2 regions of the Tateyamaria armeniaca genome follow, and region 1 is predicted to be linked to the other one. Evidence: riboswitches for the same ligand, from Rfam matches in the RefSeq annotation. Region 1 holds a riboswitch; the other holds the start of a gene.
What was found. A riboswitch is a leader RNA that binds a small molecule or an ion and turns the genes downstream of it on or off. The one in region 1 is predicted to bind glycine.

Region 1 (15,175 bases):
GCCCGGTCTTGTCAGGCTGGGTGATCCGGTGCGCCCCGTTGATTGACAATTGCGCCCATCTGCTGTCCGGTCCCGCGTCGCGGCCCCTTTTGTTCAGGACAGTCCCTTGATGCGCCACGCCTTTCCACTCGCCAGACCCGGGCAGACCATCGGTCTGCTGGGGGGATCGTTCGACCCGGCCCATGAAGGGCATGTGCACATCACCCGCGAGGCGATGAAGCGTTTTGGCCTGAGCCATGTCTGGTGGCTGGTCAGCCCTGGCAATCCGCTGAAAACCCGCGGACCCGCGCCGCTCGAACGGCGCATGGCGCGTGCCCGAACTGTCATGCAGGACCCGCGGGTCACCGTCACGGATATCGAGGCGCACCTTGGCACCCGCTATACCGCGCAGACGCTGGCCGCCCTCATGGCGCGTTATCCGGGCGTGCGGTTCGTGTGGTTGATGGGGGCGGACAATCTGGCCCAGCTGCATCACTGGCAGGATTGGGAATGGATCATGGAGCGTGTTCCCGTGGGCGTTCTGGCCCGCCCCGGTGACCGGATTTCCGCAAGGATGAGCCGGGCGGCGCGACTATACGCACAGTACCGTATCTCGGGCCGGGCCAGCCACATGCTGTCGCGTGTAGAGGCCCCGGCGTGGTGCTTTGTGAATGTGGCGATGTCGGGCCAATCCTCCAGCGCGATCCGCGCGGCGGGGGCATGGGGCGCGGTTGAGGAAACGTGATCAGTTGAGTGCTTGTTTGGCCCGCAAAGCTGGGGTTACATGCGCTTATGTTCAGCACGATTTCCAGACGCGTATTCCTGAGTTTTCTCGCCAGCGGTGCCGCCACAACGGCCTTGTCCGCCCCTCCGACGGCGTCCTTGCGGCCCGTGGCGCGCGGAGTGGGCCATTTCAAGAAATCGGTTCCCGGTGCGGATGCGATTGTCGCTGCGGCCAAGCTGGGTGGTCGCGTGTGCTACGCGGTTGCTGACGCACGAACAGGAGCGCGACTGGAAGGTGGCAATGCCAAGACCGGCACGCCGCCGGCAAGTGTGGCCAAGGCGGTGACCGCCCTTTATGCCCTGAACGTCCTTGGACCGTCGCATCGGTTTACCACGCAAGTGATGGCCACGGGATCGGTGTCCGGTGGTGTGGTGCAGGGCGATCTGATTTTGGTGGGCGGGGGTGATCCGACACTGGACACCAATGCGCTCGCCGCCCTGGCCGCTGCCCTCAAGGCCAAGGGCATCCGGGAAGTGCGCGGAAATTTCAAAGTGGCCGAAGGTGCGCTGCCTTACATCAAGACCATCGACAAGGATCAGCCGGATCACGTGGGCTATAGCCCTGCCGTCAGTGGCGTCGCGCTGAATTACAATCGTGTGCATTTCGAATGGAAGCGGTCTGGCGGCTCCTATGGGGTGACGATGGATGCGCGTTCGGACCGTCTGCGCCCGGGTGTGTATGTTGCCAAGATGCAGATCGTGGACCGCCGTGTGCCGGTCTACACCTACGCGGATGGGGGGCGCAGCGACAACTGGACTGTCGCCAAGGCCGCTTTGGGCAATGGTGGTGCGCGCTGGTTGCCGGTGCGCAAGCCTGCGCTTTATGCAGGCGACGTGTTCCAGACGCTGGCGCGCTCGCACGGTATCGTGCTGAAGAACCCCAAAGTTGTGGATCGCGCCCCGCGTGGCACGGTGCTGGCCCAACATCAAAGCGATGATTTGCGGACCATCCTGCGGGCCATGCTGCGCTATTCGACCAATATCACCGCCGAAATGGTCGGCATGTCGGCAACGGCGCGTCGCACAGGGCGCGTGCCTGCCAGCCTCAAGGCGTCCGCATCCGAGATGAACCGCTGGGCCAAAGCCGCCCTTGGCACCAGCGCGATGCGGCTGGTCGATCATTCGGGCCTTGGTGGCGACAGCAAGATGACAGCCGATGATATGGTGCAGGCATTGGTGAAGGCGCATGGCAGTGCCGTGCTGCGCCCGATCCTGAAACCTGTGGCGATGCGCGATGAAAAGCGGCGCATCCTCAAGAACCACCCGATCAGTGTCGATGCCAAGACGGGCACGCTGAACTTTGTGTCCGGGCTGGCCGGGTACATGACCGCCCGCGATGGGCGGGTCATGGCATTCGCCATCTTTGCCGCAGACGAGGCGACGCGGTCGCGGATCGCCAAGGCCAACCGCGAGGCCCCGCAGGGCGCACGCAGTTGGAATGGACGGGCCAAGGTCATGCAGCAGCGGCTGATCGACCGGTGGGGTGCTGTGTACGGAAGTTAAGGCAGGTAAGGCGGATCCTGATCCGCCCCGCCTGTCACGCGGCGTTTTTCATCCGTGCCGCGTCGATGCAGTCCGCGACCCCTTGGGCGGTGGCAGCAGACAGGGTCCAGCCCAGATGCCCGTGGCCGGTGTTGTAGTAGACGCCGGGTTTCTTGCCGGGTCCGACCTTTGGCATCATCGAGGGCAACATGGGCCGCAAGCCCGCCCATGGCACACAGTGTTCCGTGGAAACGGCGGGAAAGAACGTCTCGCACCAGTCGCGCAGTGGTTTGATCCGGTCATCGCGGATGTCGAGGTTGTAGCCGTTGAATTCCGCGGTTCCTGCAATCCGCAGGCGGTTCTTGCCCAGACGCGAGGTCACGACCTTGGCCTGATCATCGAGCAGGCTGACCCAAGGTGCGGCCTCTTGGCTCGCGGCATCGTCGAGGTTGACGGTGATCGAGTACCCTTTGACCGGATAGATATTCACGCGGTCGCCCAGTTGGCCGGCGATGGCCTTGCTGGCCACCCCGGCGCAGACCACGATGCCGTCAAAGATTTCGCTGTTTTTCGCCGCACCTTCAGTCCAGTCCAGCCGGACGTCGGCGCCGGTGTGCTGGATTTCGGTGACGATGGATTTGTAATGGAATTTTACGCCCATCTTTTCGCAGGCATCGCTGAGTTTGCGCGAAAAGCTGTGGATGTCGCCGGTGAAATCGCTTTCGGTGTAGAACCCACCAAGCGTTTCGGTTTGGAGGGCCGGTTCCAGTTTGCGCACTTCGTCTGCCGACACCTCGCGCCGTTCCAGCCCCGCCTTTTCCAGCAGCACGTTCACGCGCCGGGCGTGGTCGAATTCGGACTGTTTGTTGTAGATGTGCAGGATGCCACGCCGTTCCATGTCGAAGTCGACGCCGACTTCGCTGGCGAAATCCAGCAGGTGTTCGCGCGCGGCGATGGCCAGACGCGCTGTGGCAATCGTGTTGGCCTCGTATTGGGGGATGTTGCCCATGAACTCGGCCATCCACGACAGTTTGTGCCAGCTGGGTTTGGGGTTCACGAGCAGGGGCGCTTCGGGGTGGAACATCCATTTCAGCCCCTTCATCACGGTGCCCCAACGTGTCCATACCTCGGCATTGGACGCCGACAGCTGCCCGCCATTTGCAAAAGACGTTTCCATCGCCGCATAGCGGTTGCGGTCGAACACGGACACCTCATAGCCGCGACGGGCCAGAGCGTAGGCGGTGGTGATACCGGTGATACCGGCGCCGATCACGGCGATATGGGTCATGTGGGGATCCCCCGAAAAAGCGACGCAGTTGACATGGACGCGCCCGGCGGCATGCCGGTTCGCGTCCCCATCTGTTGCGTAACCTGAGAGTTTGACGCCGGTGGTCTGGCGCTTTCTCCTTCGGTGGGCCGGGGGCGTCTGCGCCCGACCGCTCTCCAGATCGTCGATGTACCCGTTTGGCGGGCGCGGCTGGCACGGTTCTGTGTGCCTGAGAGTTTGTCGGGGCGTTGCTCCTTCGGCGGCAGGTGATCTCGACCTGCGCTCTCCCATGTCAGCCTTGGCGACTGAGCGCGATATAGGGGGTTGGATGCCGTTCGGTCAATCGATTTGATTGCACGATTTGATGCGTGTTTGGCGAGCGTGTCCGGCGCGACACGAACGTGGTGCCCGCCCCCCTGCAAAGGCGTGGCCATTGCCGTTGGGTTGGGGTATCACAAACGGGTTGCCGCACAGATTTTCTGTGATCTCTCTGCTGGATTGACGTTGTATGACCGCCCCGACGCTTCGTATTGACGAGTCGAAAGATGTGCCCGTTCTGCAGGTAGCCGGGCGCTTGGTTATTGAATACCTTGAGGCGATTGAACCCGCGTTCCGCAAGACCACGCCAGACACCAAAACGCTGCGCATTGATCTGGATGGTCTTGAGGCGCTCGACACCAGCGGCGCGTGGTTGATTGCGACCCTCAAGACGCGGCTTGAGGCGCAGGGTGTCAGTGTCGAGTTGATCGATACCTCGTCCAATCGCACGGCGCTGATCGACACCGTCCAAGAGGCATTGCCGAAAGAGGATGGCGCTGAGGCTCCGCCACGGGGCCTTATCCCTTGGGTGGCGGGTATCGGTGCGGCGACGGCTGGCATTGGTGCATCGGCGATGTCGCTTGTGAGTTTTCTGGGCGAGATACTGTCCCGCTTTGCCTATGGCGTGGTGCGTCCGCGTCGCTGGCGCACTGCGGCCCTTGTCAGCCAGATGGAAGAGACCGGGTTTCACGCCATTCCCATCGTCATTCTGATGAGCTTTCTGATCGGGATCGTTCTTGCCTTTCAGGGGGCCTCGCAATTGCGCCAGTTCGGGGCCGAGGTGTTTGTCGTCGATCTGATCGCCATCTCGATCCTGCGCGAATTGGGCATTTTGCTCACCTCGATCATCGTGGCGGGCAGGTCAGGATCGGCCTTTACCGCCTCGATCGGGTCCATGAAGGTGCGCGAAGAGTTGGACGCGATGCGCACCCTTGGCCTTGACCCTATCGAAGTGCTTGTGCTGCCCCGCGTCATCGCGTTGGTGATCATGTTGCCCATCCTCGGCTTCATCGCCAACGTGTCCGGCCTGTTTGGTGGCGCGCTGATGAGCTGGATCGAACTGGGTGTAAGCCCGAGCATGTTCATCACACGCCTGCAGGAAAATACCGACATCTGGCATCTGGCCATCGGGATGATCAAGGCCCCGTTCTTTGCCGCGATCATTGCGACCGTGGCGTGCTGGCAGGCGATGCAAGTTCAGGGATCTGCGGACAGTGTTGGGCGGCACACAACAACCTCGGTGGTGCAGGCAATCTTTCTCGTGATTGTGGCCGACGCCGTGTTTTCAATCTTCTTTTCGGAGCTGGGTGTATGACCGACAGCCCCGCAACCCGGAGCGACCGCGAGGCGGTGATCACTGTGCGTGGGCTGAGAAACCAGTTTGGCCCGCAGGTTGTGCATGACAATCTGGACCTTGATGTCTGGAAGGGTGAGGTGCTGGGCATCGTTGGCGGATCGGGTACGGGCAAATCGGTGCTGTTGCGCACGATTGTGGGGTTGAACCGCCCCGCTGCCGGATCGATCAATGTGCTGGGTTCGGATGTGCTGCATGGCAGCCGTGAAGAGCGGTTGCGCGCAGAAAAGCAGTGGGGTGTCGCGTTTCAGGATGGTGCGCTGTTTTCATCGCTGACCGTGTTGCAGAATGTCGAAGCGCCGATGCGCGAGCATCTGAAACTGAGCGCGTCGCTGATGAAGGCGCTGGGGGAGCTGAAGATCAGCCTTGTAGGCCTGCCGCAACTGGCCTGTGGCAAGCTGCCTTCGGAGCTTTCTGGTGGCATGCGCAAGCGCGCCTCGCTCGCCCGCGCGCTGGCGCTGGACCCGGCCATCGTGTTTCTGGATGAACCGACGGCGGGTCTCGATCCTATCGGGGCGGCGGCCTATGATGAGTTGATCAATGAATTGAAGCGTTCGTTGGGCCTTACGGTATTTATGGTGACCCATGATCTCGACTCTCTTTATGCGATCTGCGACAGAATTGCGGTACTCGCTGAAAAGCGGGTGCTGTTCGAAGGGCCGATTGAAGGCATGACAGAGATCGACCATCCTTGGGTGCAGGAGTACTTTACCGGCCCCCGCGCACGCGCCGCACAAGAGAAAACCTGAGGAAGGCTGCTCAAGAACATGGAAACCAAAGCCAACTACGTTCTGATCGGGCTGTTTACCCTGTTCGGCATCATCGGTGCCCTTGGCCTGCTGCTGTGGCTGGCCAAGGTCGAGGTGGACCGCCAGTACGCCTATTACGACATTCTGTTCGAGGATGTTTCGGGCCTCGGGTCGGCCAGCGACGTGCGCTATAACGGTTTGCCTGTCGGGCAGGTGGTGGGACTGGAACTGGACGAGGACGATTCCTCGCAGGTGCGCGTGCGCATCGAGATTGCGGCGGACACACCAGTGAACACCGAAACCGTGGCCCAGTTGCAGTCCCAAGGGGTCACAGGCGTCAGTTTTGTCGGCCTGTCCGGTGGGTCCGAGACATCTGTCGCCTTGCCCAGCAACAGTGAAATCCCGTCGGAACGCACGGCCTTGCAGTCGGTGTTCGAAGGCGCGCCGGTGGTTCTGGACCGTGCGGTCGAGCTGCTGGAAAACGTCAATGACGTGTTCAACACCGAAAACCAGGAGGCGGTGTCGACGATGCTGGAAAATCTGGCCTCTGCCTCGGCCCGCATCGACACTGTTTTGGATGACTTTGAAGTTTTGTCGGGTGATCTGGGGTCAGCCGCGCGCGAAATCGCGACATTTACCGACCGGCTTGATTCACTGGCCAGCACGGCTGAAACCACGCTGACGACGGCGACAGGCACGTTGGAAACCGCGAATAGCACCATCGCGCAGGTGAGCACGTTCACGAATGATGATCTGGTGCCGCTGGCGGGTGATCTGCGCACCGCGACCCAGACAGCCAATCGCGTCATTGGCGAAGTCGGCGTGCAGGCGGGTGAGATTGCGGAACGGATTGACGCCCTTGCCGAGCGGGGCGGCGTGGTTCTGGACGGCGCGACTGAAACGCTGGAAACGGCGAACCAGACCTTTGCGTCGGCCAATACGGCGATTGAGGGGATCACCACGTTCACAAGCGCCAACCTTGTGCCCCTGTCGGATGACTTGCGCACCACCACGCAGACCGCGAACCGCGTCATCACAGAGGCGGGTAGCGAGGTGCAGCGGATTGCGGGTCGCATCGACGATCTGGCGGATCGCAGTGGTGTTGCGCTTGATTCCGCCACGGTGGCCTTGGATGACGCGCAACTGACCATCCGCGATGCACGCACCACGGTGGCGCGCGCCAACACGTATTTTGACGAACAGTTGACGCCCCTTACGGACGATCTGCGCACCACGACGCAGACGGCCAACCGTGTGATCGACGAGGTTGGCAGCCGCGCGTCGGTGGTTGCGGATCGGTTCATCACCTTTGCCGATGACGGAACTGCGTTGATCGCGACGGCGGACCAGACCTTTACCAATGCGGACGTTACGCTGGCAGCCGTCTTTACCGCGATGGAGGATGCGTCGGTCACGCTGGCCTCGGCCAACAGGACGTTTGAAATGGCCAACCGCATCATCGAAGAAGACGTCGAAGGTGTGATCGCCGATCTGAGCGGTGCGGCGACCGCGCTGACGTCGACGGTGAACAAGACGGCGGAGAGTATCGACACTGTCACCGAACAGGTGCTGGCCGCGTCCACCTCTGCGGCCAACCTTACGGCATCGCTGGAGCAAGTCGTGCGCAACAACCAGCGCCAACTGTCTGATTTCGTCCGGCTTGGCTTGCCCTCGGCGCTCAGCTTTACCGAAGAAGCGCGCAGTCTGGTCGTCAATATCGAGCGGCTGGTCAACAAGATCGAACGCGACCCGGCACGCTTTTTGCTGGGCACTCAAAACTCAAGGTTCAGTAGATGATCTCTTTTTCGAAACCGTGGCCGCTTGCTCTGTTGCTTTTGATCGCCATGCCGGGCTGTGCTGCGCTGTCGGGTTTGACGGCGGCGAGCATCCCCAACGAATTGTATGTGCTGACACCCAAAAGTACGTTTGACGCGGATCTGCCGCGCTTGCGCTATCAGATCGCGGTGCAGGAACCGACTGCGACCGCATCTGTCGACACGGATCAGATTGCCGTGCAGCCAACGCCGCTTCGGGTGCAGTATTTGCCGCAGGCGCGCTGGGTCAACCGGGCGCCGTTGATCGTACAGTCGCTGATGATCGAGAGTTTTGAAAACTCCGGCCGCGTTCCTGCGGTGGGCAGTTCCGCAATTGGTTTGCGGGCCGATTTCCTGATCGTGACGGACATTCGCGAGTTTCAGGCGATTGTGCCACTGGAAAATTCGGACGCACCGCTTGAGGTCGATGTCCGTCTGAACATCAAGGTTGTGGATGCCTTTTCGGATCGTATCATCGCCTCACGCTCGTTCGAAGAGATCACGCAAGCGGCCTCTGACAGTGCAAGTGACGTCACCCTGGCGTTCGATCTCGCCTTGGGCGGCACGTTGCGGGATGCGGTGGAATGGAGCATTCGCGAAATCGCGGCATATGGCGCGCCGCGTTTCTGATCCTTATGCGCTGACGCCGACGCTTTCCAGAAGCTGCACACCGTTGATTTTCCAGCCGGCTTCGGTTTCCAGCATCCGGTAATCCAGCACGTGTACACGCCCTTCGGCGTCTACGATCTGCACTTTTTGCCAGTAGCTGCCGTTTTCCTCGCGCAGTTCAAGATAGGTGACTTCGGATGGGCGCCAGACCATCGGATAGCCTTGCGTGACCATGCGCCCAAAATTTTCCGGCGTGCGGAAGATGCCACGGATGTTGGGCGAGGCGAATTCGAAGGCTTCGGCGAAGTTGTCGGATTTGAAGGCTTCGATCTGGCTGCCGATCACGCCTTCAATCTCTGTGCCCTGGGCCCATGCCGACCCTGCCATGGCTGACGCAAGTGCGACGCCCATCATCCATTTCCGCATCTGTCATCTCCTTGTGTGCAAGAAGAATGATAGCGCATGTCCGATGTCCGCCAAGCCCGGTGTCTAGCGGACCAGTTCGCCTGCCAGCCCCTGATCGATGAGGGCGATGGTTTCATCAACGCCGTAAAGCGCGATGAAGCCGCCGAAACGGGGCCCCTGGCTTGCGCCGAGCAGCACCTCGTAGAGGGCGGTGAACCAACCCCTGAGCGGGTCAAACCGGTCGCGCCCCACGGCGTAGACCACGGATTGCAGCGCCTCGTCATCCAGCGCGCCGTCATATTCGGTCAGTTCGCTGCGCAAGGCCTCCAGTGCTTCACGCTCCTGATCTGTGGGCAGTCGATAGGTTTTCGTGGGCTTCACGAAGTCGTTGTAGTAGCGCACGGCAAACCCGACGGCCTGATCCATGCCGGGATGCGTTTCCGGCCCTGTGCCTGCCGCATAGCGCTGGATGAAGCCCCAAAGCGTATCCTTGGTCTCGGCACTGCTGACTGAGGCGAGGTTGAGCAGCATCGAGAACGGCACCACCATGTCACTGGCAGGCACGTCACCGCCGTGGATGTGCCACACCGGGTTGTTCAGCTGTTGAGTCTCGTCCTGTGTCGCGTAGGCGCGCAGTTGCTGATGGTATTCGTCAACGGCCTTTGGGATCACGTCGAAATACATCCGCTTCGCCGTTTTGGGCTTTTGATACATGAAGTAAGACAGCGATTCCGTGCTGGCATAGGTCAGCCATTCATCAATGCTGATGCCGTTGCCCGAGGATTTCGAAATCTTCTGGCCCTTGTCGTCCAGAAAAAGCTCGTAGCTGTAGTGCTCGGGCGGGCGCGCGCCGAGTGTCCGGCAGATCGCGTCATAGATTTTCTCGTTGGTCGCGTGTTCCTTGCCGTACATCTCGAAATCGACGCCAAGGGCGGCCCACCGCGCCCCGAAATCAGGCTTCCACTGTAGTTTGACGTTGCCGCCTGTGACGGGCAGCGTCCATTCCTTGCCCGTCTCATCGTCAAAGGTGACAGTGCCATTTTGCGCGTCCACGTTTTTCATGGGCACATACATGACCCGGCGGCTTTCGGGATGCAGGGGCAGAAAGATCGAGTATGTCTGCTGGCGTTCCTCGCGCAGGGATTTCAGCATGATTTTCATCAGGTCGTCATATTTATCCGCGCATTTCAGCAGAATCTCGTCAAATTGCCCGGATGCGTAGAACTCGCGCGCCGAGACAAATTCATAGTCGAAGCCAAACGTGTCGAGAAACCGCCGCAGCATAGCGTTGTTGTGGTGTCCAAAGCTTTCATGGGTGCCGAACGGGTCGGGCACATCCGTCAGGGGGCGCTGCAAATGCTGTTCCAGCCGTTCCGGGTTCGGGACGTTGCCGGGCACTTTGCGCAACCCATCGAGATCGTCAGAGAAACAGATCAGTTTGGTGGGGATGTCCGAGATCACCTCGAACGCGCGGCGCACCATCGTTGTGCGCAACACCTCGCCGAAGGTGCCGATATGGGGCAGGCCGGACGGTCCGTAGCCTGTTTCGAACAGGACGAAACCCTTTTCCGGCGGGGCGTTCTGATAGCGCTTGAGGACCTTGCGTGCCTCTTCAAATGGCCACGCTTTGCTTGTCATCGCACTGTCACGCAAACTCGACATAAGGTATTGTCCCAATCCATGCCCGTCCGCCCGGTGCGGGGGTCAATTCGACGCGGCCTGTGGCGCGCATCATCCCGCCGGTACCTATTGCGAGGGGGGCAGGCGTCAATATTGAGGGGGTGCCGAAGTGGAAAGGAAGACCCATGTCCGAAACCGAACAACTGAGCCTGACGCCGCAGGACGCCCTTGTCGCTGTGATGATCGCCATTTCGGCCTCGGATGAGGACATCCGCACGGCTGAACTGGTCAAGATCAATGCAGCCGTGAACCACCTGCCGGTTTTTGCCAGCTATGATCTGGACCGGATGAACGGTGTCGCGCAGACGGTGTTTGACCTGTTTGAGCAGGAGGACGGGTTGGATGCGTTGTTCGGCCTTGTGCGCGAGGCTTTGCCCGAGCGGCTTTATGAGACGGCCTATGCCCTGGCCTGTGACGTCGCTGCGGCGGACGGCACGCTGGAAGAGACGGAACTGCGCCTGCTCGAAGAGATGCGATATGAGCTGGAGATTGATCGGCTGCATGCAGCGGCGATTGAGCGTGGGGCGCGGGCGCGGCATCTGACAGTCTGATCACTTGGCATTGATGGCTGTGCGTCAGGCGTGATGACCCTTGAGCCATGCCTTTTCAATGAATTGGCGTGCCGCCGGGATGTCCGTCGCCACCGCGTCCACATCCATCAGTGAGACAATGTCGTCGGCGGCATGCGCGATGTTGCCACTGACAAATATCCGGGCGTTGGGGTTGTTGATCCGCAGGGCGAGGACCAGTTTCGCCAGATCAGCCGCAGAATGCCTGCCCGCCGCGGACAATCCGATGATCGGGGTTTCGGATGCCGACAAGGCATCGACCAGTTCGTCGTGCGATTTGCCGACTTTGAGGTCAATATCCCAGCCTTCTTTCCTGAAGATGTCGCTGGCCATGCGCACGCCGAGAACATGCGTTTCGCCCGGAACGGCGGCGAACACGGCTGACTTGACCTCGACAGGGCCGCGCGGCGTGAACAGATGGCTGAGGCCGCGGATGATCGAATAGATACGGCTGGTGCCGACTGTCACTTCGACGAAGGACACGTGGTCATCCGTCCACCACTCACCCAATAGACGGGCCGCCCCCGCAAGGTAGCTGAGGTAGACGGCCTCAAGACTGGCACCATCTTCGCGCAGATTCTGAATGATGCGCGCGCCTTCCTGATCGTCGTCCGAGATCAGAGCGTAGGCGAGCCTTTCGATCTGTTGGGCAGAGGGTGCGTTGATCAAGGTGTTGTTGGTCGCATTTCGCGATTTGATGCGGTTCAGGATTTCAGCGACGATACCATCGATTGAATCTTCGGGGAGTTTCGCCTTGAGGCGGCGCACGTCGGAATGTGCCTTCTGAAAGGTGTCATGGGCGAACTGTCGGTTGGCGTCCATCTTGGCGTTCCCTCCCCTTGGGGCGCAGCCGAATCCGGTGGCGAGTCGGAATCTCAACGCTGGGTAGACGGTAGAGCATGAGTCTTCGATCTGTCAACTTTGGTTTACAGTTGTGTTGCGCGGCGCGATCGCCCATCGCACGCCCGCCTGACCGCCCGTTAACACCCTGTTGATACTTCCACATCCCGAACAGGCCGAACCTCCGGCCTCTGCAAAGAAGGATGTATGGATGAACAAGGCGATCACTGATGGCGTGCTGCTGATGCCGCCGCCCTTTGCGAATGGTCTGGATGTTTGGTCGAGCGGGATTGGAACGCCGGGGTCTGACACGTATCAGAACGCTGCGAACGCTGCGCTTGTCCCAGCCGATCAGGATTTTGGCGGTTGCCTGGAGTTGCTGAAAGTGTCCGACAACACGCGGGTCCGCTATATGGGTGAGACGCCTGTGTCGCCCGGATGCTATCTGCGCGTGACAGCGCGCGTCAAAGCAATTAGCGGCAACCTCCCCACGGCTTGGATCTCGGCATATGCCGCACGGGCCGACGGCAGTTGGATCAGCGGAGTCACTGTCACATCGACCAGTGTGCCGCTGACATCCTACGGCGAGGTCGTTGAGGTGTCGGCGATCGTCGGAATTGGCAATCGGGGTGGCGTGGATTTCGTCTGGGGCGGCGACGCCGCCTATGGGCATTTTGGTATCAGTCTGACGGGACCAAATGGCGGTATCGTGCGCATTGATGACATCGAGATTGAAGACGTATCGTCGGTCTTTCTGGGTGATATTGTTTCCACCGTGGACGTGCGTGATTTTGGTGCCGTTGGCGACGGAACGACGGATGACAGCGATGCGTTTGATGCGGCCAACGCAGCAGCCAATGGGCGTACCATTCTGGTGCCTGCAGGGACATTCCGGTTGGAAAAGGACGTCGCCTTTGACCACCCCGCGAAGTTCGAGGGCCAAGTCGATATGCCTGTCGACAAGATGCTGCTATTGCGCAAGAATTTTGATCTGCCGACCTACATCGAAGCGTTTGGAGAGGAAGGCGTTGCCTTTCGCAAGGCGTTTCAGGCCCTGCTGAACAGTTCGGATCACGAAAGTCTGGATCTGGGTGGACGACGGGTGCAGGTCGATGGACCCATCGATATGCAAGCCGCTGTGCCGAACCGCGATCAGTTCAACACCCGTCGCGTCATTCGCAATGGCCAAATTGAGGCCGTCGGTGACAACTGGGACACGATTGTCGCCACAAGCCCGGCAACCTACAGCACGTCCAATGCGCGCACCCTCACCAACGTGACCAACATTGCGAATATCGAGGTCGGGTCGCTTGTTGAAGGCAACGGCGTGGGTCGGGAAATCTATGTCCGTGATGTCAACATTGCGGCCGAAGAAATCACACTGAACGCGCCGATCTATGATGCGGTCGGCACGCAGACCTACACGTTCAGCCGGTTTCCCTATCTTGTCGACCTGAGCGGCTTTTCGAAGCTGTCCAAGTTCAACATGTCCAACATCGAATTCCAGTGTAACGGCAAGTGCAGCGGCATCCTGCTTGCCCCGACGGGGCCGACATTCGAGTTGCAGGAATGCTTTATCAGCCGTCCAAAGGATCGTGGCCTGACGTCCATTGGCGGCGGGTGCCAGGGCATCCTGATTGATCGCTGCCAGTTCCTGTCCGCCGAAGAAGGTCAGACCGTGGATCAGCGTACGTCCATCGCGCTGAACGTGAATTCCAACGACGCCAAGATACGTGATTGTCGTGCCACGCAGTTCCGCCATTTCATCTGCGCGGCGGGTCAGAACCACCTGATCATGGGCAACCACTTTTTCCAGGGTGATGGTGTGTCCGGTGGCATTCGCACGGCAGGTATTGTCCTGCAGGACAACTTCACCGCCAGTGTGATCAGCGGCAACTATATCGACAATTGTTTTGTCGAATGGACGAACGAGCGGGACCCGACACCACAGTTTACCGCCGGGTTCTCGTTCAGCTCGTTTAGCCTGACCGACAATGTGTTCCTGGCCAGCGATGTGGCGGACTGGTTCAGCTATCTGGTGGTCAAACCACATGGGTCAGGGCATTTCCTGAACGGCGTTTCGGTCACGGGGAACCGGTTCCGTTGCATCAATGGATCGATGACCCGGGCCGAGCGTGTCGATACGAGCTTTTCCGATCTGAACCATGATCGAAATCGTTCGGTCTACTTCGAAGGCAATTCCTATCACAACGTGCAGGAGCAGGCGTCCAATCCGTTGCTGGTTGCCCATGATCAGAACACGAATGCCAAGATCTGGACCATCAGCACCAACAAGCAACTGCCCTTTGAGAGCTATTGCCAGTTTGTGGACTCGGTCGCCTTGACCGGGGACATCCGCAATACCTCCAATGCGCGCGTGTTCGAGAACCCGGTTGGCAAGGGTCGCATCGGCGCGAATGAAGATCAATTCACGCTGGAGTTCGCCTCGACCGTCCGGGGCCAGGTGCGCGCAACGGTTCGCATGGACAAAGACTAAGATTTCTTTTCGGGTGGGCCTTTCGGGGTCCGCCCGGATTTAAAAGCTGCGCCAGAGCCCTAGTTTCAGCGCATATTCTCCATCTTCGGCTTCCAAGCCGATCTGGTAGCGGGTTTCTCCATCCTGTTTGGGCCGCCAGATCAACGATGGCGCGAGTGTGGTGGAGGTGTTTGTTTCGGTGCGGCTGAGAAACACCTGCATCATGACCTGGACGCTGTCGGACAGTGTCAGCCCCACGGTTCCATCAACTTTGAGCGTGATGTTCTGCCCTGTGGTTTCCCATTCGGCCGCTGTGTCGATGGACACCCACCCGGACCGATCCCAGAACGTGACGCCGCGCCCGTAGTTTAAACCCGCGCGCACAAGGGGCGCTGTGTCGCTGCCGAACGTGCTGCCAAGGCCAATTTCATAGGCCAGTTTGTAGGCGCGTTCGCCCGTTGGTACCGGTTTGCGCAGGAACAGAAATGCCGTGCCATCCCCCATGCGCCCTTCGACCACATCCATTTCTGCGTCGGCCTTGAACCCCAGCGTCAGCTTGGGACGCAAACCGTATTCGAAGTAAATTGAGCCGTCTGCCTGTCCGACTTCGTTCAGGGTTGTTCCGAACGACAAAAACGCCGTTCCCACATCACGCATCCATGCACCTGCCTGGGCGGGCAGAGGCAACATCAGGGGTATGAGCAACGCTGCAATGCGCATTCGGGGCGATCCAAAGTGGTTAATGAAACCTGACTTGGCCATCATCTTGGTTAACATTCCGTTAGGACGGCCTCGCCTTCGGGGCGGGGCGGATTAAGTCCAGCGGCATGGAGTTATTGGTTGAAAATGT
Region 2 (15,175 bases), 2.9 Mb from region 1:
CTGATCGAGGCCCGCGACCGTGCTGAACAGACGGACAAGGCAAAGTCGCGGTTCCTGACCGTGATGAGCCACGAGATGCGCAGCCCGCTGAACGGCATTCTGGGTGTGCTCGATCTGCTCAAAACCACCAAGCTGGATGACCAGCAGGCGCGCTATGCCCAGATCGCGACATCATCCAGCGAGATCCTGTTGGAACATGTGAACGAAGCGCTGGACATCACGCGGATTGAAACGGGCGAGTTGCAACTGACGATGCAGGACTTTGATCTTGTGGATCTGATACAGGGGCTGGTTGACGTGTTCGATCCGCTGGCGCGGGAAAAAAACCTGACGCTTGCGTTGGAGATCGAGCAGAACGCGCGCGGACATTACCACGGGGATGCCGGACGTATTCGACAGATTCTGACCAACCTGATCGGCAATGCGATCAAATTCACCGAAACGGGTGGGATCGCCCTGCATGTCAGCGGGGATCATGGGCCGGAAACATCGTCGCTGAGGTTTGAGGTGATCGACACCGGAATCGGCATTCCACCTGATCAGCATGAGCAGGTGTTTGCAGATTTCTTTGCTCTGGCCCGAAGCGAAGGGCGACAGGCGCGTGGGGACGGGCTTGGCCTGTCGATCTCGCGCCGCATCGCGCGAGCGATGGATGGGGATGTGTCCCTCAAAAGTGCTGAGGGGAACGGGTCTGTATTTGTCCTTTCGCTGCCGCTTGAGCGTGGCGGAGCGGTGACTGATACGATGACGACGGACACACAACCGACGCCGATGCGGCCGTGCGACGTACTGATCGTCGAAGACAACAGCATCAACCGCCACGTATTGAGCGACATGCTGAGCACGATGGGCCACAGCGTGCATCAGGCGGTGAACGGCGCCGATTGCATCGACAAGGGGCGCGATCAGCGCTTCGACGTGATCTTTATGGACATCAGCATGCCTGTCATGGACGGGATCGAAGCGACACGCAGATTGCGCAGCGGTAATGGTGCGAATGCCCAGACACATATCGTCGGACTGACGGCGCATGGGCGTGAGGAATACCGCGAAATGGCTGTGGCCTCGGGCATGAACAGGTTCCACACCAAGCCGATCCGCCTTGACGCGCTGCGCACCGTCTTTGCCGATGTCACTCTGGACGAATGGCCCAAGGCCGACACCGAGCGGCCCCCTGACGCACTGGCAGAAATGGTCGAGCTGCTGGGACGTGACCGGGTGGCGTCAACGGCGGACAGGTTTCTGTCTGAACTCGCCGCTTTCACAGCGGATTTGCGGACCGGTATGACCATGCAGGACAGCGCGGTGATCGCCGAAGCTGCACACAAGGCCAAGGGTGCCGCATCCCTTCTGGGGCAATATGATCTGGAAACCTCGCTTGCCGCACTCGAAGAGGAGGCGCGCAATGACGCTTTGTTGGATGCGGAGACATGGGCGGCACAGCTTGACACTGCGGCGCATGATGCGCGCAGTGCCTTTGATGCCGCGTTGAGGCAGGTCGTCGGAAACCCCTGAGAACACTGTAGGATTTGGAAAAATAGGCTTCGACGACGACAACGCCTAGGGGCCCATGATAATCCAATCACACCAAATGCGAGCGCCTACGGTTTCGCGTAATCCTCCATCGGCGGGCAGGTGCAGGACAGGTTTCTGTCGCCCCAGACATTGTCGACACGGTTGACGGGCGGCCAGTATTTGTCGACCCGGAATGACCCGTTCGGGAAACATGCGCTTTCGCGGCTGTAGGGGCGGTCCCAATCCCGCACCAGATCCTCCATCGTGTGGGGTGCGTTCTTGAGCGGGTTGTTGTCGGGGTCCATGTCGCCGTCTTCAATCGCCTTGATTTCAGCGCGTATGCCCAGCATCGCGTCGCAGAACCGGTCCAACTCGGCCTTTGTCTCGGATTCTGTCGGTTCGATCATCAACGTCCCCGCGACGGGCCATGACATTGTGGGCGCGTGAAAGCCGCAATCGGCCAGACGTTTGGCGATGTCATCGACGGTGATGTGCGCGCTGTCGGCAAAGGGGCGCGTGTCGATGATGCATTCATGCGCCACCCGGCCCGTCGGCCCTTTGTACAAAACATCGAACGCTCCTTCGAGCCGTTTGGCGATGTAATTGGCGTTCAGGATTGCAACTCGCGTGGCCTGCGTCAGACCATCGCCGCCCATCATCAGGCAATAGGCCCAGGATATTGGCAACAGGGAAGGGAGCCGAACGCGGCGGCACTTACAGCACCCGTGCCACCGTTCGGATCGCCCGGCAGGTGCTCGGTCAGGTGCGCCTTGACGCCGATGGGGCCCATGCCGGGCCCACCCCCGCCATGGGGGATGCAGAACGTCTTGTGCAGGTTCAGGTGGCTGACATCGCCGCCCAGATCGCCCGGACGGCTAAGGCCGACCATCGCGTTCATGTTGGCCCCGTCGATATAGACCTGACCGCCTGCCTCATGCGTGATCTTGCAGACCTCGATCACCGTTTCTTCGAACACGCCGTGGGTCGAGGGGTAGGTGATCATGCAACCGGCAAGGTTGTCGCGATGTTCGTCCACCTTGGCTTTGAAATCGTCCACGTCGATATCGCCATTGCCCGCCGATTTCACGGCAACGACTTTCCAGCCGACCATCTGCGCCGAGGCGGGGTTTGTGCCATGCGCGCTCATCGGGATCAGGCAGATGTTGCGGTGGCCCTGACCTTGCGCACGATGCCAGCTTGCGATGGTCAGAAGGCCCGCATATTCGCCCTGTGCACCCGAATTGGGCTGCATTGAAATCGCGTCATAGCCTGTGATGTCACACAGTTTGGCCGACAGATCATCAATCATCTCGATATAGCCAGCGGCCTGTTCCTTGGGGCAATAGGGGTGGAGCAGCGAAAACTCGCGCCAGCTGACCGGCATCATCTCGGCGGCGGAATTCAGCTTCATCGTGCACGACCCCAGCGGGATCATCGCGCGGTCCAGCGCAAGATCGCGGTCGGCCAGCCTGCGCATATAGCGCATCATTTCCGTCTCGGCCCGGTTCATGTGGAAAATCGGGTGCGTCATGAAATCGGACGTGCGGATCAGCTTTTCCGGCATGTTGTAATGGGGGGTATAGTCCTTGTCCTGCCGCTCGACCCCGAAGGCGCGCCAGACTTTCTCGATGGTGGCCGGGCGCGTGCGTTCATCCAGCGTGATGCCGATGCCCGTGGTGCCGATGGCGCGCAGATTGACGCCTTCGTCCACCGCCGATTTGATCACCGCCGATTGCAGCGGTCCCACATCCACCGTGATCGTGTCAAAGAACGTGGCCGGACGCACGTCAAAGCCCGCCTGTTTCAGACCTTCGGCCAGACGGGCGGTTTTGCGATGGATGCGCTGCGCAATGGCCCTGAGGCCGTCTGGGCCGTGAAACACGCCATAAAATCCCGCCATCACGGCCAGCAGCGCCTGTGCGGTACACACATTCGACGTCGCCTTTTCCCGGCGGATATGCTGTTCGCGCGTTTGCAGGGACAACCGGTAGGCGCGGTTGCCATGGGTGTCGACGGACACGCCGACAATGCGTCCCGGCATGTTGCGCGCGTAATTGGCCTTGGTCGCCATATAGGCCGCGTGCGGGCCGCCATAGCCAATGGGCACCCCAAAGCGCTGGGTTGTGCCAACGGCAATATCGGCCCCCATTGCGCCCGGTTCTTTCAGCAGGGTCAGCGACAGCGGGTCTGCCGAGACAATGCCAATTGCCTTGTTCTCGTGCAGTTTGGCGATTTCATCGGTGAAATCCCGGATATGCCCATATGTGCCGGGATATTGGAAAATCGCGCCAAAGACGGCGCCGGCATCCAGGTCGCGCGGATCGCCGATGACGATGTCGATGCCAAGCGGTGCGGCACGCGTCTGCATCACGGCGATGTTCTGGGGGTGACAGTTTTCATCGATGAAAAAGCCGGTCACTTTCGCCTTGGAAATGCGCTGCGCCATGGTCATCGCCTCCGCGCATGCGGTCGCCTCGTCCAGCAGCGACGCATTTGCAATCTCAAGACCCGTCAGATCCGACACCATCGTCTGGAAATTCAACAGCGCCTCAAGCCGCCCTTGGCTGATCTCCGGCTGATAGGGGGTGTAGGCGGTATACCACGCGGGGTTTTCTAGGATATTGCGCTGGATCGCGGGCGGCGTGACCGTCCCGTGATAGCCCCGGCCGATGAGCGAGGTCAGCACCTTGTTCTTGGACGCGGTCACGCGCATGTGGTGCAGCAATTCGCGTTCGGACTTGGCCTTGCCGAAATCGAGCGGCTCTTTTTGACGGATGCCCGCCGGGATCGTGTCGTCGATCAGCGCATCAAGGTCTTTCGCACCCACCACGTCCAGCATCTCGTCCATTTCGGCGGGCGACGGCCCAATATGGCGGCGGTTCGCAAAATCGTAAGGCAGGTAGTCGGTGGGTTTGAAAGTCATGGTGTGCGTTCCTCAGCCGATCAGCGCGTTATAGGCGGTTTCGTCCATCATGCCGTCGAGTTGGGAGGCATCGGACGGCTTGATCTTGAAAAACCAGCCCTTGCCCAGCGGGTCGCTGTTAGCGAGGCTTGGATCGTCGGCAAGGTCGGTGTTCACTTCGGTGATTTCGCCATCGACCGGTGCCATGATGTCCGATGCCGCCTTCACGCTTTCGATCACAACAATTTCGTCGTCCTTGCTGACCACTGTGCCGACTTCGGGCAGTTCGACAAAGACCAGATCACCAAGCTGGGTGGTGGCATGTTCGGTGATGCCCACAACATAAGCATCCCCGTCGGCGCGCAGCCATTCGTGTTCTTCTGTGTATTTCATGGGTTTTCCTCTTTGGTTATCTTTTGAAGTTGGCCGCAACGAACGGCAGTTTCACAACCGTCACCGGTTGGCGCTTGCCGCGCAACTCGCCATAAAGAACGGTTCCCGGCAGGTGCAGGCCGTCGGCCACAATGCCCATGGCAACCGGCCCGTCGACTGTCGGGCCAAAGCCGCCCGAAGTCACAAAGCCGATCTGCGCACCACCGTCTTCGGTTTCAAACAGGGGCACGGCCTGCCGCATCGGCGCGCGGCCCTCGGGTCGCAGCCCGACACGGTGGCGATCCACGCCGTTTGTCAGGGCGCTCAGGATCGTGTCAGCGCCGGGAAAACCACCTGATCGGGGCCCATCGGCGCGCCGGACCTTCTGGATCGCCCAAGCCAGTGACGCCTCGACCGGGTTCAGGCCAGCATCCATGTCCTGCCCGTAAAGGCACAGCCCGGCCTCAAGGCGCAGCGAGTCGCGCGCCCCCAGACCAATGGCTTCGACATCACGGTGCGCCAGAAAGGTTCGGGCGAGCGCTTCGGCTTGGTTCGCAGGCACGGAAATCTCGTACCCATCCTCGCCTGTATACCCCGACCGCGACACCCAGGCTTCTGTCCCGCCCAACTCAAGTGTGGCCACATCCATGAAACGCATGTCCGCTGCGCGCGGATCAAGCGTGGCCAGAACCGTTTCGGCAGCAGGCCCCTGCAGGGCCAGCAGCGCGCGATCGGTCAGTTCCGTTACCCTCACATCAGGTTCCAGCGCCGCCTTCATATTTGCGATATCGGCGTCCTTGCAGGCGGCATTGACCACAACAAATACGTGGTCACCGCGGTTGGCCAGCATCAAATCGTCTTCGATACCGCCATCCTCGTTGGTGAAAAACCCATAGCGCTGCCGGTTCTCGCCCAGTCCCAGGACGTCGACCGGGATCAGCGTTTCAAGGGCCTGTGCCGCCGCTTCATATGTCGGGCCGCCCACGATCACCTGTCCCATGTGACTGACATCAAACAGCCCGGCCTTCGCACGCGTATGGAGGTGTTCCTTCAGCACGCCAAGCGCGTATTGGACCGGCATCTCATACCCGGCAAAGGGCACCATCCTGGCCCCAAGGGTCATGTGCAACGCATGCAGCGGAGTTTGCTTGAGGTCGGACATATCCCATCGCCTTCTGCCTAGCCGACGAGATTTGCGTGAAATCAAGCGGCACCATATCAGACGCAGACAAGTGTCTGCGCGTCGGTGCCTCCTCTGTCCTGCGTGCCTGAGATCATTATCCCTTCGGCGGATGCGCTGGGCATCACTCTCCAGAGTCTTGTGGCTTTGCGTTGGTCCTGTGGCCTGAGAGTTTCCGAGGCAGTTGCTCCTTCGGCACCAGTGATCTGGTTCTCCCAACGTCAAGCGTCCCGAGTTTCGTATCGGAAACACCATCGGGATGGCAAGGAGTATCTCGCATGGGGGTCTTCACGATGACTGGTATGGCGAAGTGAACTGCGTGGTTTGGTCGGAGCCAGCGTTGGGTTTTGAGCATTTGCGCTGGTCAGTGTGCGTGACTGAGGCTCAAATGTGGGGCTTGTTTGCGGCCCGTAACGACCGGCAAGGCCGACAACGAATACGCGGACTGTCTACGCCCCGTTCACATCAGGCTATGCAGACCGCGCCAAGACGGTCTCTTCCGCCTCAGTCTGCTCGAAGGTTTCATTCTCGGACGGCGGAGGTCGGGTCGAAAACCGTTGTATCTGCAGGGTCAGGTCCTCCACCACGCGCGTCAGATTTTGCGACGCGGCTGTGGTTTCCTGGAACATGGCTGCGTTTTCCTGCGTCACCTGATCCAGTTGGCCCATCGCAGTGTTGATCTCACCCACGCTGGCGGACTGTTCCTGCGTGGCCTCTGCGATGTGCGAGACATGGTGCGAGATGTCGGACACCGACGCGATGATCTGCTCCAGAGCGTTGCCCGCATCCCCAACCAGCTTGGAACCGAGGTCAACGCTTTGGGTTGACGACGCGATGGAGAGTCCCGATCTCACTGGCGGCCTCTGAGGACCGTTGGGCAAGGGCGCGCACCTCTGATGCGACCACAGCAAATCCGCGTCCTGCATCGCCAGCGCGTGCTGCTTCAACGCCTGCATTCAAAGCAAGAAGGTTGGTTTGAAAGGCGATATCGTCGATGACTTTCACGATGGACTGGATCTCGGTCGAACTTTTCGAGATGTCGTCCATGGCCGCAACAGCTTCGTGAACAACCTTGCCCGAGGCTGTCGCGTTTTCCCGGGCCGTGCTCACGATGTCATTGGCACTTTGCGCGCCCTCGGCCGAGCTTTTGACGGACGCGCTGATTTGCGACACGGCGGCTGCGGTTTCTTCAAGGGTTGCTGCCTGGCTTTCCGTGCGTCGGCTCAATTCTATGGCGCTGTTGGTCACGCCTGCGACTTCCGACTGGATTTTGTCTGTCCCGGCCACGACGGACCCGATTGCTTCGTCGAGGCGTGTGATCGCCGTGTTGAAATCCTGCCGGATACGGTCGTTCGAACCCGCAAACGCGTCGTTGATCCGGACGCCAAGGTCGCCGTCTGCCAGCGCGGCAAGCGACGCGCTCAACGCCTCGATCATGGAATTCTGCTCGGATTGCAGGCGAGTCCTTTCGCGTTCTATCGCCGCTTTTTCATTGTGTTTCTGTGTGACGTCCGCGGCGATCAGTACTGTGCGTTTGAGATCACCATTGCTGAAATGCACCGGGCCGAGGCCACCCAGCAGATATGACGTGGCCCCCGTCTTGCCTTCGATTTTGATTTCACCAAACATCGCGACTGACGGATCGGCCGGAGCGTCGTCGACAAAAACCGTATCAGCGAACCGGCAATCCAGTGCGTCGGGGTCCAGTCCGGCAAGTGTGTAAAACGCCTCATTTGCGTCCATGAGTTGTCCATCCGCCCCGAACTCTGCGCGTGCCTGATTTTCGTGGAGTGACTGCAGAACGGCCGCGTTCAACCGCTCTTCGGAGACGTTATCCCATTCAACCACATATCCAATGCGTTCTCCCTCGTCGCTGTCGATACGCGAGATTTTGAGTTCGAGCGTGACGTCGTCCATCTCAAGGCTGGCGTCATGACCATTTGCGCCCAACGCCCCCAACATCTTGCGTTGCATGTCCGGGTTTTTGTGAAAGATGTCAATGGATTGACCGATGATCGTGTTCGGGTCAAAGGCCGGGATGCGCGACCTGACGACGTCTTTGTGCCGGGTCAAAAGGTTTATGACGGCAGTGGAGGCATAGACGATTTTGAAGTCGGCATCGGCAATCATGATGCTGGCCGACCCGCAATCCAACGCGGTGCTTTTCATGGCCGCATCTGTGTGCGCCGCTGCGGAATCGGCTAGCTGTTCCCGGAACGCAGTCAAGGCAACCGAAACGGCATGAAACTCATTGCCGGATTTGAATTCGGGAATCTGGTGGTCGAAATCACCGGCGGCAATTCTTTTTGTCGCGGTTGCGATGGCCAACATGGGCTTTGCCAGAATGCGGTTCATCATCAGGGCCGCCAACACCAGCATAACCACTGCCAGGACAAGCGCCATCTGCAGTGCTTCGCGTTTTGCGTCCAGCACAGCGGCGGAAAACACGTCGGTCTGCCAATCGCCCGCGACAACGCCAACCACATCCTGGTCGGGACCAAACAGGATGGGGTGCGCTATGATCAACCTGTCGACATTGGTGCGCGTCTGGCCGTCTGCCAGAACCTCTTGGGCAATGGCACGCATCATGCGGGACGAATTTCCGTCACGCATTTTTTCCATCAGGATTGCACCGTCGCGGTCCAGCACGACGACCCCTGCGGTACCGCGATTCATGGATTTTTCAGTGGTGTACATGACTTCGGCCACGGCCTCGGCATCCTGCGCCTGAACGATAGGCGCAATATGTTCAGCGAGATGGGCCACGATTTCGTCGCCGAATTCCAGAACCATGTCCGTTGCCAATGCGTTTGACGCCTGCAGCGATTTGAACGTCAGCACACCGACGATCAGCGCACAGAAAACCACCAGCAAAACAATGCACTTGAAGAAAATCGAATGCACGGACGCAATGGGGTTTCCACTGGCACGCATTTTGGGTTCGCCCATCTGAGGATCCTTGGTGATTCTGGCGGGCGCAGAATTCCATGGCCTCCTTAAGAAGTTGCAAATTGCTCACATCAGACGCGCAGTTGTGCAAAACCGGGGTGTTCAGTCCCCAGCGACGGGCTCAATCATATCGACGCGGGTTGCATGGCGTCCGCCCTCGAATTTCGACGCAAGGAACGCATCGACGATTTCTATGGCCAGCCCTTCGCCCACAACGCGCGCGCCAAGCGCGAGCATGTTGGCATTGTTGTGCTGGCGGATCATGCGGGCCGAAAACGTGTCAGAACACACACCGCAACGGATACCCTGCACCTTGTTGGCGGCCATCATGATGCCCTGACCTGTGCCGCACAGGACAATGCCCAATCCACAATCGCCCGATGCAACCCGCAGGGCTGCCGCGCGCCCGTGTTCGGGGTAATGCGTGCTTTCCGGCGTTGTCGGTCCGATATCCTCAACCTCCCATCCAAGGCCGGAGATATGGGTTGCGATGGTCTGACGCAAAGCGATGGCGGCGTGATCGCTCGACAAAACGACGCGCGTATTGGGTGTCATGGTGGTCTGTGTCCCGGTCTGGTGTGCGATTGGAAGCAGGTCTTAACCGGGGCGGGGACGAGAGACCAGATGTATGACCTTCGTGCTGCGGACTGATTGCCGGGTGAGGGAGTAGGCCGAGGATGACGCAAGCCATGCGTGCCGAGAGGCTGCATTTTATTGCGTGAAGCGAGTATCGAGCGGGTTCGAAGGCGGCGATACTCTTGCAATGGTGACTGTGGATAACTTATTTATGAAGAATTATCATGAATTTATCATACATACCTCAAGCTACACATGAGATGTGAAAACCGATCACTCACCCAAGCCCCAATCCGGAAAACGCGCCCGTATTGCACCGCATTCCACCCAATCGGCTTGACAGGACGGGACGGGATAAGTGCTTGATGGCCCCAGAAAACCGGGGCGAATGCACCGATACAATCAGGGAGTGAATAATGCGCATCAAACATATGGTGGCAACGGCGGTCTGTATGGCCGCGATGGGTTCGTTTGCAGTCGCGGACGGGCATGGCGGCAAGGTCAAAGTGGGTATGATCACCACGCTTTCGGGCGGCGGTGCGGGGCTTGGCATTGACGTGCGCGATGGCTTTTTGCTGGCGACCAAGGGCAACGACATGATCGAAACGGTGATTGAGGACGATCAACGCAAGCCCGACATTGCCGTTGGCCTCGCCGACAAGCTGATCCAGTCTGAAAAGGTTGACGTGCTGACGGGCATCATCTGGTCAAACCTCGCGATGGCGGTTGTCCCGTCGGCCACGGCGCAGGACAAATTTTACCTCAGCCCGAATGCAGGACCCTCGGCACTGGCCGGGCGCGGGTGCAGCCCGAACTATTTCAACGTCAGCTGGCAGAATGACGCGTTTTCCGAAGCAGCAGGCGCCTATCTGAGCAATGAGGGCGTCGGTAAAGTGTTCCTGATGGCCCCCAACTATCCTGCGGGTCAGGACATGATGGCCGGGTTCAAACGCTTTTTCAAAGGCGAGGTGACCGAGGAAGTCTATACCACACTGGGCCAGACCGACTACGCCGCTGAAATCGCGCAGATCCGCGCCAGTGACGCCGATCAGGTCTATTTCTTCCTGCCCGGTGGCATGGGGATCTCCTTTATGAAGCAATATGCAGGTTCGGGCGTGGACAAACCCGTCGCGGGCCCGGCGTTCAGCTTTGATCAGGGCATTCTCGGCGCGATTGGCGAGGCGGCCCTTGGGGTCAAGAACACCGCGCACTGGTCCAAGGACCTCGACGTGCCGGGCAACGCCGAATTCGTCGAAGCGTTTCAGGCGGAATACGGGCGCCTGCCATCACTTTACGCAGCGCAGGGCTATGACACTGGCCTGTTGCTGGTGTCCGCCGCTGCCAAGGCGGATGTGTCCGACGCCGATGCGTTCCGGGCGGCATTGAAAGAGGCCGATTTCCAGTCGGTGCGTGGTGAATTTGCCTTTGGCGACAACCACCACCCGATCCAGACCGTCTATATGCGCGAAGTGGTCAAGGAAGGCGACATCGTCACCAACAAGGTGATCGGCGTGGCCGCGACAAACCACACGGATGTCTACGGCGCTGACTGCAAGATGTAAGCCATGTGTCCCGGCCTCGGTGCCGGGACAGTTTCCTCAATTTTGTCAAGGGCCTGCCGGGTAAGTGTGCGCGGCAGGGCAGGGGTAGATGACCACCCTTTTGCTGATCGAGCAGGTGTTGAACGGGCTGCAATCGGGGATCATGTTGTTCCTGATGGCCGCTGGTCTGACGCTGATTTTCGGGGTCATGGGCCTGATCAATCTGGCCCATGGTTCACTCTACATGATCGGGGCCTTTGCCGCCGCCGCCGTCGCGGGCGCAACGGGGTCATTTGTGCTGGCGTTGATGGCGAGCCTTGCTGCCGCCGCCGCTGCGGGTGCGATCGTCGAGGTGACGGTAATCCGGCGGCTCTATGACCGCGACCACCTTGATCAGGTGCTGGCCACCTTCGCACTGATCCTGATCTTTTCTGAAGGGACGCGGTGGCTCTTTGGTTCGTTCCCGCTGTACCTGGACGTTCCATCGGCCTTTGCAGGCCCCGTCACGCTGCCCGGCGGCATTCAATATCCGGCCTATCGGCTGCTGATCATCGCCGTGGGGCTTGCGGTTGCGGTGGGTCTGTTCCTGCTGATCGCGCGCACGCGCATCGGCATCCAGATCCGCGCCGGTGAAAGCGACCGCGAAATGATCGGGGCCTTGGGCGTTGATATCTCGCGACTTTACACGATTGTCTTTGCGCTTGGGGCCGCACTCGCAGGGCTTGCAGGTGCACTTGTCGGTGCAATCCAGTCCGTGCAGGTGGGCATGGGCGAACCGGTGCTGATCCTCGCCTTTGTCGTGATCGTCATCGGCGGGATCGGGTCGATCAAGGGCGCGCTGGTGGGTGCCCTGCTGGTCGGGCTGACGGACACGCTGGGCGGTGTGCTGCTGCCGCTGGCCTTCGGTGTATTTCTCGATGCGTCCACCGCCACCTCAATCGGCTCCGCTTTGGCATCCATGGCGATCTACATCCTGATGGCCGTTGTCCTGATCTACCGCCCCACGGGCCTTTACGGGGCCGCACCATGACGCGCGAGGGGGCGATCAACACAGCCGTGTTCCTCGCACTTCCGCTGCTGGCCGTGGCGGCACTGATTATGGACGAACCGTTCACCATCACTCTGGCCACACGCGCCGCGATCCTTGCGCTCGCGGCGGTGGGGCTCAACCTTGCCCTTGGGCTGGGTGGTCTGGTCAGCCTTGGGCACGCGGTATTCTTCGGGTTGGGGGGCTATGCAATGGGCATCCTTGCCAGCCACGCCCAAAGCTATGCACCACTCTATGACGGATGGATCGTGATCGAAGGCACCAAGTCCATGCCGGTGATATGGCTGGTGGCCATCCTCAGCAGTGCCCTTGCCGCGCTGATCATCGGTTTGCTGTCTTTGCGCACCTCGGGCGTCTACTTCATCATGATCACGCTGGCCTTCGGGCAGATGTTCTACTATTTCTCGATTTCCTGGCCCGCCTACGGGGGCGAAGACGGCCTCAGCATCTATGTACGCAACGCCTTTCCGGGGCTCAACACGCTGGAGCCGATCCAGTTTTTTGCCCTCGTCTTTGCCCTGCTTAGCCTCGTTCTCTGGGGGATGAGCCGGATTGCCCGATCCCCTTTGGCATGGCGCTGAGCGCAGCGCGCCAGAACCCGGCGCGTGTTGAAACCGTCGGCCTGTCTCCGTTCCGTCTGCGCCTTGTGGCCTTCGTGATCTCCGGCGCTGTGACGGGGCTGGCGGGCGCGCTCTTTGCCGATCTCAACCGCTTTGTCTCGCCCACCATGTTCAGTTGGCAGATGTCGGGCGAATTCATCGTCTTCGTGGTTCTGGGCGGCATCGGGCGGCTGTTCGGCCCGGTTGCGGGGGCATGCCTGTTCGTGTTGCTAGAACACACGCTCAGTGGTGTCAGTGAGTTCTGGCTGATCTATGTCGGGGCGATCCTGCTGTTGGTGGTGCTTTTTGCCCGGGGTGGTCTGATCGGATCGCTGGCCGGCCGCGAGGTGGCGGATGACTGAGGCGCTGCTGGATATCAAAGGGCTGCGCAAGAGCTTTGGTGCGCTGAGGGCCACCGACAACGTGAGCCTGACATTAAACCCCGGCGAAATCCACGCGCTGATCGGGCCCAACGGGGCGGGCAAATCCACGCTGATCGCGCAGGTCGCTGGCGGGCTGTCACCGGATGCCGGGCAGATCGTCTTTGCAGGTGCGGATGTGACACCGCTGGGCACGGCGGCGCGCGCGCAGGCAGGGCTGGGGCGCACCTTTCAGATCAGCGCACTGGCAATGGAGTTTTCTGTTCTGCAAAACGCCGTTCTGGGCGCGCTTGGGGCAGGCGGGTCGGTCTGGCGGTTCTTCAAGCCGGTGATGCGGGATGCCGAGTTGCGCGCCCGGGCCGAAGCGGCACTCGAGCGCGTCGGCCTTATGGAACATGCCGCAAAGCGCACCGCAGACCTCAGCCACGGGCAGCGCCGCTTGCTGGAAGTGGCCGTGGCGTTGACGCTGGAACCCAAAGCGTTCCTGATGGATGAACCGATGGCGGGGCTGGGCGGGGAAGGGTCAAAACGCATGACTGCCTTTCTGGACAGTTTGCGCCGCGACGCGCCGATCCTGCTGGTCGAACATGATATGGACGCTGTTTTTGCGCTGGCTGACCGGATTTCAGTGCTGGTCTATGGCCAGATCATCGCCACCGGCACAGCAGAAGACATCCGCGCCAACCGTGATGTGCGCGCTGCCTATCTGGGTGAGGAGATGCCGTGAGCTTGCTTGAGATGCGCGGGATCGAGGCGGCCTATGGACCGTCGCAGGCGCTGTTCGGCGTCGATCTGACTGTGGGCGAGGGCGAGGTTGTCGCGCTGATGGGGCGCAACGGGATGGGCAAATCCACGACGATCAAGGTGCTGTGTCGCCTGTTGCGGCACTCTGGCGGCGATGTGCGCTTTGACGGGCAGGACATGGCGCATGTGCCGCCGCACCGGGCCGCGCGTGCCGGTATCGGGCTGGTGCCCGAGGGGCGGCGCTGTTTTCCGAACCTCACAGTGTTTGAGAACCTGATCGCCGCCGCGCGCCCCGGCCTGTGGGATTTCGATGGCGTTGCGGCCTTGTTTCCGCGTCTTGCCGAACGGCGCGATCAGGGCGCGCACAGCCTGTCGGGGGGCGAGCAGCAGATGCTGGCCATCGGGCGCGCGCTGATGACAAATCCGCGCCTGCTGGTGCTGGACGAGGCGACCGAGGGGCTGGCCCCCGTGGTCCGGCAGGAAATCTGGGCCGCGCTGACACGCCTCAAGACCGAGACCGGCCTTGCCCTGCTGGTGGTCGACAAGTCGCTGGCTGAATTGCGCCGGATGGCGGATCGCGCGGTGATCATCGAACGCGGGCGATCCGTGTGGGACGGATCGCTGGATGCACTGGATGGGACAGTGGCCGACACCTATCTGAGCGTCTGAGTGGGCGTCAGGCGCGCAAACGACCGGCAATGGCCGTCAGACAGAACAGAGCTGCGGCGACACAGACGATTGTGGGGCCCGTCGGCGTGTCGAACTGGAAAGACGACCCAAGACCCGCAATTGCAGCGCCCGACCCGATGGCGGCGGTGATCAGCGCCATCGCCTCGGGCGTGCGCGCAAGCGGGCGTGCGGCGGCCGGCGGGATGATCAGCAGTGCGCCGATCAGCAGTGCCCCGACCGCCTTGATCGCGACAGCGACGGTCAAAGCCAGCGCGATCGTCAGCACCATCTGCTCTGCGCGCGAAGATATGCCGCTGGCTTGCGCAAGATCGGGGTTCAGCGTGGCCGTCAGCAGGCGTTGCCAGCGCCAGGCCAGAAGGCCGATGACCGCTGCCGCACCGGCCCAGATGAGGCCAAGGTCGAAAACCGTGACCGCAAGGATATCGCCAAAAAGATAGCCCATGAGGTCCATCCGTGCGCCTGACAGGAACGACACAGCAACCAGACCAATGGCAAGGGCGGCATGGGCCAGCACGCCCAGCAACGTGTCTTCGGCCAGTCCGCGCCCCGACAGCCCTTGGACCATCAGCGCCATGATCAGGGCCGTCGCCAGCACACCCAGCATGATCGGCCCCTGAAAGGCGAGCGACAGCGCAACGCCCAGCAGGGCCGCATGGGCAGTTGCATCGCCGAAATAGGC

Region 2: linked by a shared signal. The riboswitch ahead of gcvT (glycine cleavage system aminomethyltransferase GcvT) and the one ahead of ACERZ8_RS02960 (D-amino acid dehydrogenase) in region 1 are both predicted to bind glycine.

The regions. Positions count from the first base shown of each region.
Region 1 is NZ_JBHDIY010000002.1:576,543-591,717, reverse strand. Features, by position in the region: gene ACERZ8_RS02975 (MOSC domain-containing protein) at 1-46, shown strand, start outside; gene ACERZ8_RS02970 (nicotinate-nucleotide adenylyltransferase) at 110-724, shown strand; gene dacB (D-alanyl-D-alanine carboxypeptidase/D-alanyl-D-alanine endopeptidase) at 772-2,265, shown strand; partial or broken gene ACERZ8_RS02960 (D-amino acid dehydrogenase) at 2,300-3,592, opposite strand; glycine riboswitch at 3,594-3,701, opposite strand; glycine riboswitch at 3,718-3,811, opposite strand; gene ACERZ8_RS02955 (ABC transporter permease) at 4,020-5,144, shown strand; gene ACERZ8_RS02950 (ABC transporter ATP-binding protein) at 5,141-5,932, shown strand; gene ACERZ8_RS02945 (MlaD family protein) at 5,951-7,729, shown strand; gene ACERZ8_RS02940 (ABC-type transport auxiliary lipoprotein family protein) at 7,726-8,376, shown strand; gene ACERZ8_RS02935 (DUF4864 domain-containing protein) at 8,380-8,781, opposite strand; gene ACERZ8_RS02930 (lysine--tRNA ligase) at 8,845-10,422, opposite strand; gene ACERZ8_RS02925 (tellurite resistance TerB family protein) at 10,566-10,991, shown strand; gene ACERZ8_RS02920 (cobalamin B12-binding domain-containing protein) at 11,016-11,831, opposite strand; gene ACERZ8_RS02915 (glycosyl hydrolase family 28-related protein) at 12,061-14,346, shown strand; gene ACERZ8_RS02910 (hypothetical protein) at 14,386-14,982, opposite strand; gene ACERZ8_RS02905 (DUF427 domain-containing protein) at 15,153-15,175, shown strand, end outside.
Region 2 is NZ_JBHDIY010000002.1:3,437,967-3,453,141, reverse strand. Features, by position in the region: gene ACERZ8_RS17575 (ATP-binding protein) at 1-1,515, shown strand, start outside; partial or broken gene gcvP (aminomethyl-transferring glycine dehydrogenase) at 1,602-4,438, opposite strand; gene gcvH (glycine cleavage system protein GcvH) at 4,451-4,810, opposite strand; gene gcvT (glycine cleavage system aminomethyltransferase GcvT) at 4,827-5,951, opposite strand; glycine riboswitch at 6,113-6,197, opposite strand; partial or broken gene ACERZ8_RS17555 (methyl-accepting chemotaxis protein) at 6,440-8,324, opposite strand; gene rpiB (ribose 5-phosphate isomerase B) at 9,021-9,473, opposite strand; gene ACERZ8_RS17545 (ABC transporter substrate-binding protein) at 9,911-11,056, shown strand; gene ACERZ8_RS17540 (branched-chain amino acid ABC transporter permease) at 11,145-12,065, shown strand; partial or broken gene ACERZ8_RS17535 (branched-chain amino acid ABC transporter permease) at 12,062-13,044, shown strand; gene ACERZ8_RS17530 (ABC transporter ATP-binding protein) at 13,037-13,789, shown strand; gene ACERZ8_RS17525 (ABC transporter ATP-binding protein) at 13,786-14,475, shown strand; gene ACERZ8_RS17520 (metal ABC transporter permease) at 14,483-15,175, opposite strand, start outside.